Regions from separate parts of the Wukongibacter baidiensis genome, predicted to be linked through region 3. Evidence: riboswitches for the same ligand, from Rfam matches in the RefSeq annotation. Region 3 holds a riboswitch; each other region holds the start of a gene.

Region 1 (3,289 bases), 2.3 Mb from region 3:
CTTAAATATATATTCATATGGGGGTATGAATATCAGATTAAAGAAATCTATACTATAGATTTCCGAAAATTGCACATAAATGCAATTCCCTTAGTTTTATTATAAATGATTTCATGGCTTTTAGCATTATAATAATTAAAATTTTATCAAGGAAATTTATGCAATTTTCTAATTTGCTTGAATTTGCTTTCAAATTATATCAAAATATACAACTTCTTATCATTTTTTCACATAGTATTTAAATGAAATTACCTTTATAAGTTGAATTCTTTTGCCACAGCTATAACTGCTTTTTCTTTGTCGCTAGTATTTATAGTATATGATATTCTTATTTCAGATGTTGTCACTTGCTTAAACTCAATGTCGTTATCTGCAAATATCTTAAACATCTTAGCTGCAACTCCTGATTGACTTTTCATTCCTATACCAACAACTGATAATTTTGTTATATCTTCTTCAACATCTATTTCAATACCTTCTAACTTACTTTTTACATCTTCCATTACCTTATCAATTATGAATTTATCACTTTGAGGTGCAGTAAAGGAAATATTTATATATCCATGGGATGGTGCCGTCTGGCTAATCATATCAACGTTTATATCATTCGAAGCCAAGTTTTGAAATATCATAGATATATTCCTTGCTGCATAAGGAACATGGTTTATAGTTATCATTATATCATCATCACTGACAGATAATCCAGTGATAACTTTACTTTCCATAGACTCATCAAACTCCTTTATATATGTTCCTGGCCATTCTTCAGTACTTAAGGCCACGTATATAGGAACACTAAATCTTTGTGCAATCTCTATTGATCTGGTTTCCATGACTCCTGCACCGAGGCTTGCCATCTCTACCATTTCTTCATAACAAATGTAGTTAAGCTTTTTAGCAGTTGAAAAAAGTCTAGGATCTACTGTATAAATACCGTCTACATCGGTATAAATCTCGCATACTGAATCTAGCTTAGCTGCTAGAGCTACGGCAGTAGTATCAGATCCACCTCTTCCTAAGGTAGTAATGTTACCTTCTTCATCTGCACCTTGAAATCCTGCCACAACTACTATCTTCCCATCACCAATATGCTTCTTTACCTTTTCAATTTCTATATCAGTAATTCTAGCCTTTGTATGATAACCCTTAGTAATTATTCCTGCTTGAACTCCTGTAAGAGATATAGATTCGTAGCCTAGTTCCTTTAAGGCAATTGACAATAGGGATATCGATACTTGTTCTCCTGTAGACATAAGCATATCTAGCTCTCTTCTATCAGGATTAGGAGCGATATCCTCAGCCATACCTAAAAGTATATCGGTGGTTTTTCCCATAGCTGATACTACAACTACAACGTCATCACCCTGAGCTTTTCTTTTGGCTACCCTTTTAGCTACATTTTTTATCTTATCTATAGTTCCTACGGAGGTTCCTCCATATTTTTGAACAACTCTTGCCATGCATTTCACCTGCCTTTACTTACAATAATAACTTTGTTTTTTTAACATAGATAACCAACTTTAATGAAAAAAATATTCATTGAAAAAATATTGGAGCTTTCATTATTTTCTGCTGAATATTTTTAATTTTAAGGTTGAGTCTCTATAATTTAACAAATAAAAAAACAGCCAAGAGCAAAAGGCAGCCATGACTGATGATATTATCATCAAATACCTCTCACCCCGCACAAATCAGCACTCCATCGGAAGATTGGGCAATCAACCGTAGACAGTACTATACTTATTAAGCATAGTCCCAATATATTACCTAGGGAAGTAATACATTTCGGCAATTATACCTTTCTTCTAACTCTACGATTTCCCCAAACCTAAGTTAAAATACTAATTATAATTGCATCCTCTAATTTGCACTCAAAGGATTTCTTATTCATTTCCATGTATCTTATCATAATTGTTACGTTCTGTCAATATTTCAACACCACATCTATCCCTCTTAATCAGCCCAAAAAGCTTACTACAGCTTGATTAAAGTTGGTTTTCCTATAAAAATATATTATAATAAATATGTTCACAGAATACTATTAAACGAGGTAAGATATGAAGAGAACAATCGAAACAAAGTATACATATTTAACGATTATCGTTACAATTATTGCAATAATAATAACTTTAATATTAAACATACCTTTATACTATGGACTTTTAATGGGACTCCTCATGGCTTGTGGGATTTCCTACAAAAACGGATATTCCCCCAAAGAAATTTTTCAAATGATTATCAAGGGTGTTAAAGGCGCTCTAATAATACTGATTATGATGTCTCTAATCGGAATGCTCATAAGTATATGGATGTCTAGTGGAACTATACCTACTATGATTTTCTACGGATTTAAGTATTTATCAAATACAAATATTATCTTGGCTGCATTCCTTACCAGTTCAGCTATTTCCATGGTTCTGGGTACGGCCCTCGGTACCATAAGTACTATTGGTACTGTTTTTCTAAGCTTAGCCCTTGGCTTAGATTTACCTATGGCACCCTTAGTTGGGGCAATAGTTTCTGGTGCATATTTAGGAGATAGAACATCTCCAATGTCAAGTAGTGCCAATTTAGCCGCTACAATTACTGAAACCAATATTATTGATAACATAAAACACATGATGACAACTACTTTGCCGGTTTTTTCTTTGAGTGCAATATTATATTGGATCATTGGCAATAATCTTGTTAATGATATTTCAAGTTCAAGTGATATTAAATATTTTCAGGAACTTTTATCATCTAACTTTCAAATTGAATTTGTTTCACTACTGCCACCATTATTAATCTTAGTTTCAGCAATTGCCTTTAGAACTTCAATAGTCAAAAGTATAACCCTAGGATTAATAGCCAGTGTTCTTATTTTTCTAATTAGAGATGGTGCTTCTATAGTAGATACCATATATATAATAATTTTAGGCTATAATCCTGACAATGTGGAGATTGGAAGGATTATGTCCGGTGGCGGATTTGTATCAATGAAAAATGTATTATTAGTCATTGGTATCTCAACGGGTTTAAATGGAATTTTAGAAGGCACAGAAATGATCGCCCCTCTAATCGAGAGCTTCTCCAATAGTATTAAAAGCGTAAGGAATCTTATTCACAAGACAGCTATTCTCTGTATTGCTGTATGTGCTATAACCTGTAGCCAGGCCCTTACTACTATAATACCGGGGCAATATTTAAAAAAGGTTTATGGGGAATTTAATCTTTCTAAAAATACCTTAGCCCGTACTATTTCCGATGCTGGAATTGTCATAGTTCCACTTATACCGTGGAATATTAA
Region 2 (3,289 bases), 1.6 Mb from region 3:
GTTAAATCAATCCTTTCTTAAGTTAAGTAATTAAATCACTATACTATTATTTACTATTTTAATATATCATCCATATTATATAAACCATTTTCTTTAGAAGTCAGAAATTTTGCCGCTTTTATAGCACCAGAGGCAAAAACCTTCCTTGACATAGCTGTATGTTTGATCTCAATAACTTCATCGGGTCCAGCGTAGATAACAGTATGTTCTCCAACAATAGTTCCGCCTCGTACAGCATGGATTCCAATTTCTGAGCTTTGACGTTTTGCCGCTCTTCCATATCTTCCGTAGTTATAATCTTTGCTTCCTGACAGCTCTTCATTAATGGCCTCAGCGATCATATATGCAGTTCCGCTTGGAGCGTCAACCTTTCTATTATGATGCTTCTCAATGATTTCGATATCAAAATTATCTGCTAGGATTTTTGCAGCCTTTTTAGCTAAATCCATTATAAGATTAACACCTAAAGACATATTACCTGACCTAAAAAGAGGAACCTTTTTAGATGCTGTGTTAATCTTTTCAACTAAAGATTCATCTAATCCAGTTGTACAGATAACTGCAGGGGTATTTGTTTTAACACAATAATCAACTAGGCCAGATACTACTGAATGATGAGAAAAATCTATTATAACGTCTGCTTTAATATTACAATTATTGAAATCAGCGAAAACGGGATAATTATATGGACATGCTTCTGAGCTATCAATGCCTGCTACAACTTCCATTTCTGGATTTTCGGATATTAGATCAGTAAGCACATGCCCCATCTTACCATTAGATCCGCAAAGTATTACCTTTATCAAAATTATCCCTCCTATTTAAGTAGTCCATATTCTTTCATTCTAGCCTTAAGGATTTCAAGGTTTTCATCAGACATATCAACTAAAGGAAGTCTAAGATTACCCATTTCAAAGCCCATTAGATTCATGGCTGTTTTAACCGGTATAGGATTTACCTCTAGGAAAAGGGAATCGATTAGAGGCTTCATTTTTAGCTGAAGGTCGCAAGATCCTTTTACATCACCATCAATAAATTTTTGAACTAAATCATGGGTATCCTTAGGAGCAATATTAGCTACTACTGAGATTACTCCATCACCTCTAAGTGACATAAGGGGAACAATCATATCGTCGTTTCCAGAATAAATGTAAAAATCCTCTGGAACTAGTCTTGCCATTTCTGCAACTTGAGCGATATTACCGCTGGCTTCCTTTATTGCGCAGATATTTGGATGCTTAGATAGTTCTCCTAAGGTTGAAGGAAGCAGGTTTACTCCTGTTCTACCAGGCACATTATATAAAACAATTGGAATATTAACAGCATCAGCAATTGCAGTAAAGTGAGCAATCAAACCTCTTTGAGTAGTTTTGTTATAGTATGGAGTAACATGTAACAAGCCATCAGCTCCAACTTTCTCTGAATATTGACTCATCTCAATAGCATGGGCAGTATTATTACTTCCAGCCCCAGCGATAACAAGTATTCTCTTATTTACTTTCTCTACTGTGAATCGAATAACTTCCTTTTGTTCTGCGTCTGTCATTGTAGATGGTTCTCCAGTGGTTCCGCAGATAATTATGGCATCAGTACCTTGTTCTATATGCCACTCAAGCATTTCTTCAAGCTTATCATAGTTTACTTTATCCCCGTTATATGGAGTAACCAATGCAACCCCTGAGCCTCTAAATAAATTCATACTCAAACAAATCATCCTTTCATACAAAATTTTATAGTAAATATTATTTAACAATTTAACTTTTTTTAGCAAAAATAAAAACAGTCAAGAGCAAAAAGCGCTATTGACTGTTTGGAAGTCAGCTAAGTTCCTTTTTGCCCTGTGTGAAATAGCACTCCATCAAAAGACTGGGCTTTCAATTGACGACAGTACTATACTTGTTCAGTATAGTCCCAACACATATCCTTGGGGAAAGACATATGCTTCGGCAGCTGTACCTTTCCAACAGAGATTAATTCCCCTGATGTTCATCTGAAGTACTCTTTACAAACTGCGGCCTCTAGATCACAACCAACGTAATTCTGTATTTGTTTTTTTATCATTTTTCTTTTGAATACTAAATAAATATTAAAGGTCTTTTACTAATTCTTCTGCAATTTGAACAGCATTGGTTGCTGCACCTTTTCTAATATTATCAGCAACAACCCAAAAATTCAAGCCATTTTCGATACTAAAATCTCTTCTTATCCTACCAACGTATACTAGATCAGTTCCTCTGGCGTTTGTAGCAAGAGGATAAACGTTGTTTTCTGGATCATCTTGTAGTACGATTCCAGGACTTGATTTAAATAAACTCTTTATATCATTAACTTCAAATTCGTTCTCAAACTCAAGATTTATTGCTTCACTATGACAATCATATAAAGGAACCCTAACAGTAGTAGCAGTTATCTTTATGTCATAGTCATTCAATATCTTTTGCGTTTCATTTATCATTTTCATTTCCTCTTTAGTATATCCATTTTCCATAAAGATGTCTATATGAGGAAGACAATTATTTGCTATAGGATGAGGATAGGCATTCTTTAAATCGTTACCCTTTAAGCCCTCTTCTAAATCCTTTATACCCTTTACACCAGAACCAGAAACTGCTTGATAAGTAGAGTAAATAACTCTTTTAACTTTGTACTTATCATGTAAAGGTTTTAAAGCAACCACTGCTTGAATCGTTGAACAGTTAGGATTTGCAATAATTCCTTTATGTGATTTGATGGCTTCTGGATTAACCTCAGGAACAACTAATGGAACATCCTTTTCCATTCTCCAAGCACTACTATTGTCTACTACGACTACTCCTTTTGAAGCAGCTATTGGGGCAAACTTTTTGCTTGTATCCCCACCGGCAGAAAAAAGAGCTATGTCTATGTCCCTATCAAATGAGTCTTCCTTTAGCTCTTCAACGGTATATTCGATACCCTTACACTTTACCTTTTGGCCTGCAGACTTTGATGATGCAAAGACATATAGGTTTTCATATGGAAAGTCTCTTTCTTCTAAAACCTTTAAAAAAGTTCTTCCAACCATTCCTGTTGCGCCAACAACGGCTATATTTGCTTTTCTCAAAATAAAACCTCCCATTCTCCACTTAAAATAAAAGTCTACGCCAGTTGTAACAAAACTGTAGGATTGTACATACATTATTCTATGATAATTCATCGGTTAAATATATAATATGCCCAAAGAATAATGATTGTTACATCTTATATTTATTAAAAAATACTTAAAAAAATACAGAGACCTTTTATATAGAACAGCAAAAAGAAAAAATGC
Region 3 (3,289 bases):
AATGTAGTTGTAGTACCTATTATTGCAATGTTTTGGGTCAGATATTACCCTACAAAGTCAAATAAGAAATTATTTTGGGCCCTTTCTTGGACAACTGTATTGATAGTAATTGAGGTACTTATTGGAAAGTTCACTAATCTAATAGAATACTCTAATGGATTTAAATGGTACCATTCATATGTTCTGTGGTTTCTGAGCCTTTATATCTGGAGGGGTTTTCACCATTGGATTTATGATTAATCATTCACTTTGAACAGAGGATGTGAAACGTGTATGTCGTCTAAGGGCAACGGGCTTGAGAAGGTTTTATGGAGCATTGCTATACCAGGGTTTGGACAGCTACTAAATAAAGCATATTTTAAAGGAATGGTCTTAATTACCTTAGAAATCTTTATCAATCTTAAGGCTAATCTAAATACTGCAATTATGTTTAGTTTTCACGGTAATATTCAAAGATCTATTGAGGTTACAAACTTTTATTGGTTAATGTACTATCCTTGCATATACTTTTTCTCTATTTGGGATGCTTATAAAGATTCAGTTGATAGGCCCACTCCCTATCTTTTTCTCCCCTTTGTCCTTGCTGCTTATTTTTCTACAGTTGGAGTAATATACTCAAAGAATTTTGAAGTTCTAGACACACCATTAGGTCCAGTTTGGTTACCCTTAATCGCTGGCGGATTAGGTTTATCTATAGGATTTCAACTAATGAAAATACTTCTTCGTAAAGTCTAAGGACATTTCACAAAACATATCAATCCCCTTAAAAATTCATAAATTTTTAAAATCATTTCAATTTTCAATAATAAACTTTTTTTATTGACAAGTTATTTATGCTGTGATAAATTTTTATACATGTCAATTAAATACTATTACCTCATCCCTAAATGGTTGAGGTAGAGGCGCGATACCTAAGAGTACCTATATGGAGGCCGAAAGCCCTAGAAGTATAGGAAAAGGAGTTATCGCCGAAGCGATAGATAACAAAATCTATTGCTGGGTCTACATCGAATAGGTGTAGGACTGTCATCAGGTTGCTTGCCCTACCATCTGATGGAGTGCTATCTCATTATGGGCAGATTTGGGATAGGTGTATCTTCTGTTTTTGTGATGCTTAAACACCTGACTAGTCTAGTTAGGTGTTTTTTTGTTGTTAACAGTTACATGCTCCTATCGCCTTAGAAGATTTTAATAATATTAGGAGGAATCGATTATGGAATACGGATGGTTATCAATATTACCACCAATCTTAGCAATTATTTTATCACTATTAACTGGCGAAGTTCTATTGTCACTATTTTTAGCGGTTTTAGTAGGTGCAACAATTGTATCTTCTAATCCTATACTTGGATTCACTACTACCCTAAATAAATATGTTGTTGGTTCTTTAACCGATGAATGGAATGTTAGTATACTTATTTTTTGCCTTTCTATTGGAGGTTTAATCGGGCTGCTTAGTAGAAATGGCGGAACAAAGGGTATAGCCAATGTAATTGTTAGTAAGGCCAAAGGAACTAAGTCAACATTATTTATGACTTGGCTTATGGGAGTTCTTATTTTCTTTGATGATTACGCAAATTCTCTTATAGTCGGGAATACTATGAGAGGCATTACTGATAAAATGAAGATCTCTAGAGAGAAGTTAGCATATATAGTTGATTCAACAGCTGCTCCTGTATCGAGTATAGCTCTGATATCCACTTGGGTTGGCTTTGAAACCGGGCTAATAAGAGATAGTATAACTAAGCTTGGTCTAGATCTTAATCCATACAAGATTTTTCTCCAGACTATCCCCTATAGATTTTATAGCATCTTAGCCTTGCTATTTGTTTTATTAGTTATTTTCACAGGAAAAGATTTCGGTCCAATGGCAAGGGCAGAAGGGAGAACTAGATTAACTGGTAAGCTTTATAGCGATAATGCTAATCCCATAGTTTCCGATGAGGTATCGTCTTTAGTCCCAGAAGACATTGATGGCAAATGGTATAATGCGGTTATTCCAATATTCTCTGTCATTGTCATTACAGTTATTGGCCTATTTATCAATGGTGGTGGTCTCAATGGTGTTGGTATTCAGACAGCTTTTGGAAATGCTGATGCCAGCGTAGTTTTACTTTGGTCATCCTTTGGAGGAGCAATTATTGCTGCGTTAATGTCCTTAGCTCAAAGGCTATTATCTATAAATGAGATATTAGACTCTTGGGTATCAGGAGTTAAGTCTATGACCGTCGCTTCGCTAATATTAGTACTAGCTTGGTCCTTAGGCGGTGTTAATGATGATCTTGGCACTGCAGAATTCATTGTGGGATTAGCTAAGGGAAATCTACCACCATCACTTTTACCATTACTTATGTTTATATTACCTTGCTTGGTAGCTTTCTCAACTGGATCGTCTTGGGGTGCTAACACCATAGTTATGCCTCTGGCAATACCATTGGCGGTACAGCTTGGAGGTACAGAATTACTTATTCCTGTTGTAGGTTCTGTTTTAACTGGAGCGGTTTTTGGAGACCATTGTTCTCCCGTATCGGATACAACAATAATGTCTTCTATGGCAAGTGCATGTGATCATATAGCCCATGTCAAAACACAACTCCCTTATGCTATAACTGTAGCATTGGTTTCTATAATAGTTGGCTTTATACCTGCAGGACTTGGCTTGAATCCATTTATTTCTCTTATCTTAGGCGGGGCTTTATTAATAGGATTCTTATTTAGATTTGGACGCTCTACGGATAAAGTTTCCGGGGCACAAGTTACAAAGTAATAAATAGCAATAGAAAAGTAAGGTTTACTTTGTCAAAACTATATATTTATTTGTCACCTTATAAGCATTTTTCAATATAATGTATTAGCCCTAACTAAGGATTTAGGACCTAATCTAGGGTTGTTTCTTTGAAAGTTAACTATATCTGAAAAGCTATATAGTTATAAATACATTTAGGAAGGTGACTAAGATGAATATATCTGTTATAGGTGCTGGATATGTGGGATTAATCACATCGCTAGGCTTTGCAAAACATGGAAATAAAGTGATATGCGTCGAGAAAGACATAGAAAAAGTCGAAAAACTAAATAAAGGTATTCCCACAATCTTTGAAGAAAATCTTGAAGAGCTACTTAATGATTGTTTAAGTTCTAAAAGTATTTTCTTTACAAAGAATATCCATCAAGCTATAAGTGATTCCGATGTGGTATTTATTGCAGTAGGGACACCAGAAATGGATAATTGGGATGTTGATATAACGCAAGTTACTGAGGTTGTTAATCAAATTTCTCATTCGATTAA

The links. Region 3 has a riboswitch for lysine ahead of R9X47_RS04085 (Na+/H+ antiporter NhaC family protein). Riboswitches for the same ligand answer to the same signal wherever they lie in the genome.
Region 1: linked by a shared signal. The riboswitch ahead of R9X47_RS14235 (aspartate kinase) and the one ahead of R9X47_RS04085 (Na+/H+ antiporter NhaC family protein) in region 3 are both predicted to bind lysine.
Region 2: linked by a shared signal. The riboswitch ahead of dapA (4-hydroxy-tetrahydrodipicolinate synthase) and the one ahead of R9X47_RS04085 (Na+/H+ antiporter NhaC family protein) in region 3 are both predicted to bind lysine.

What each region holds. Positions count from the first base shown of each region.
Region 1 is NZ_CP138202.1:3,130,428-3,133,716, forward strand. It holds gene R9X47_RS14235 (aspartate kinase) at 255-1,460, opposite strand; lysine riboswitch at 1,685-1,871, opposite strand; gene R9X47_RS14240 (Na+/H+ antiporter NhaC family protein) at 2,058-3,289, shown strand, end outside.
Region 2 is NZ_CP138202.1:5,623,859-5,627,147, forward strand. It holds gene dapB (4-hydroxy-tetrahydrodipicolinate reductase) at 54-806, opposite strand; gene dapA (4-hydroxy-tetrahydrodipicolinate synthase) at 818-1,705, opposite strand; lysine riboswitch at 1,841-2,029, opposite strand; gene R9X47_RS25425 (aspartate-semialdehyde dehydrogenase) at 2,087-3,082, opposite strand.
Region 3 is NZ_CP138202.1:821,103-824,391, forward strand. It holds gene R9X47_RS04075 (CBO0543 family protein) at 1-240, shown strand, start outside; gene R9X47_RS04080 (hypothetical protein) at 274-735, shown strand; lysine riboswitch at 890-1,072, shown strand; gene R9X47_RS04085 (Na+/H+ antiporter NhaC family protein) at 1,214-2,767, shown strand; gene R9X47_RS04090 (UDP-glucose dehydrogenase family protein) at 2,958-3,289, shown strand, end outside.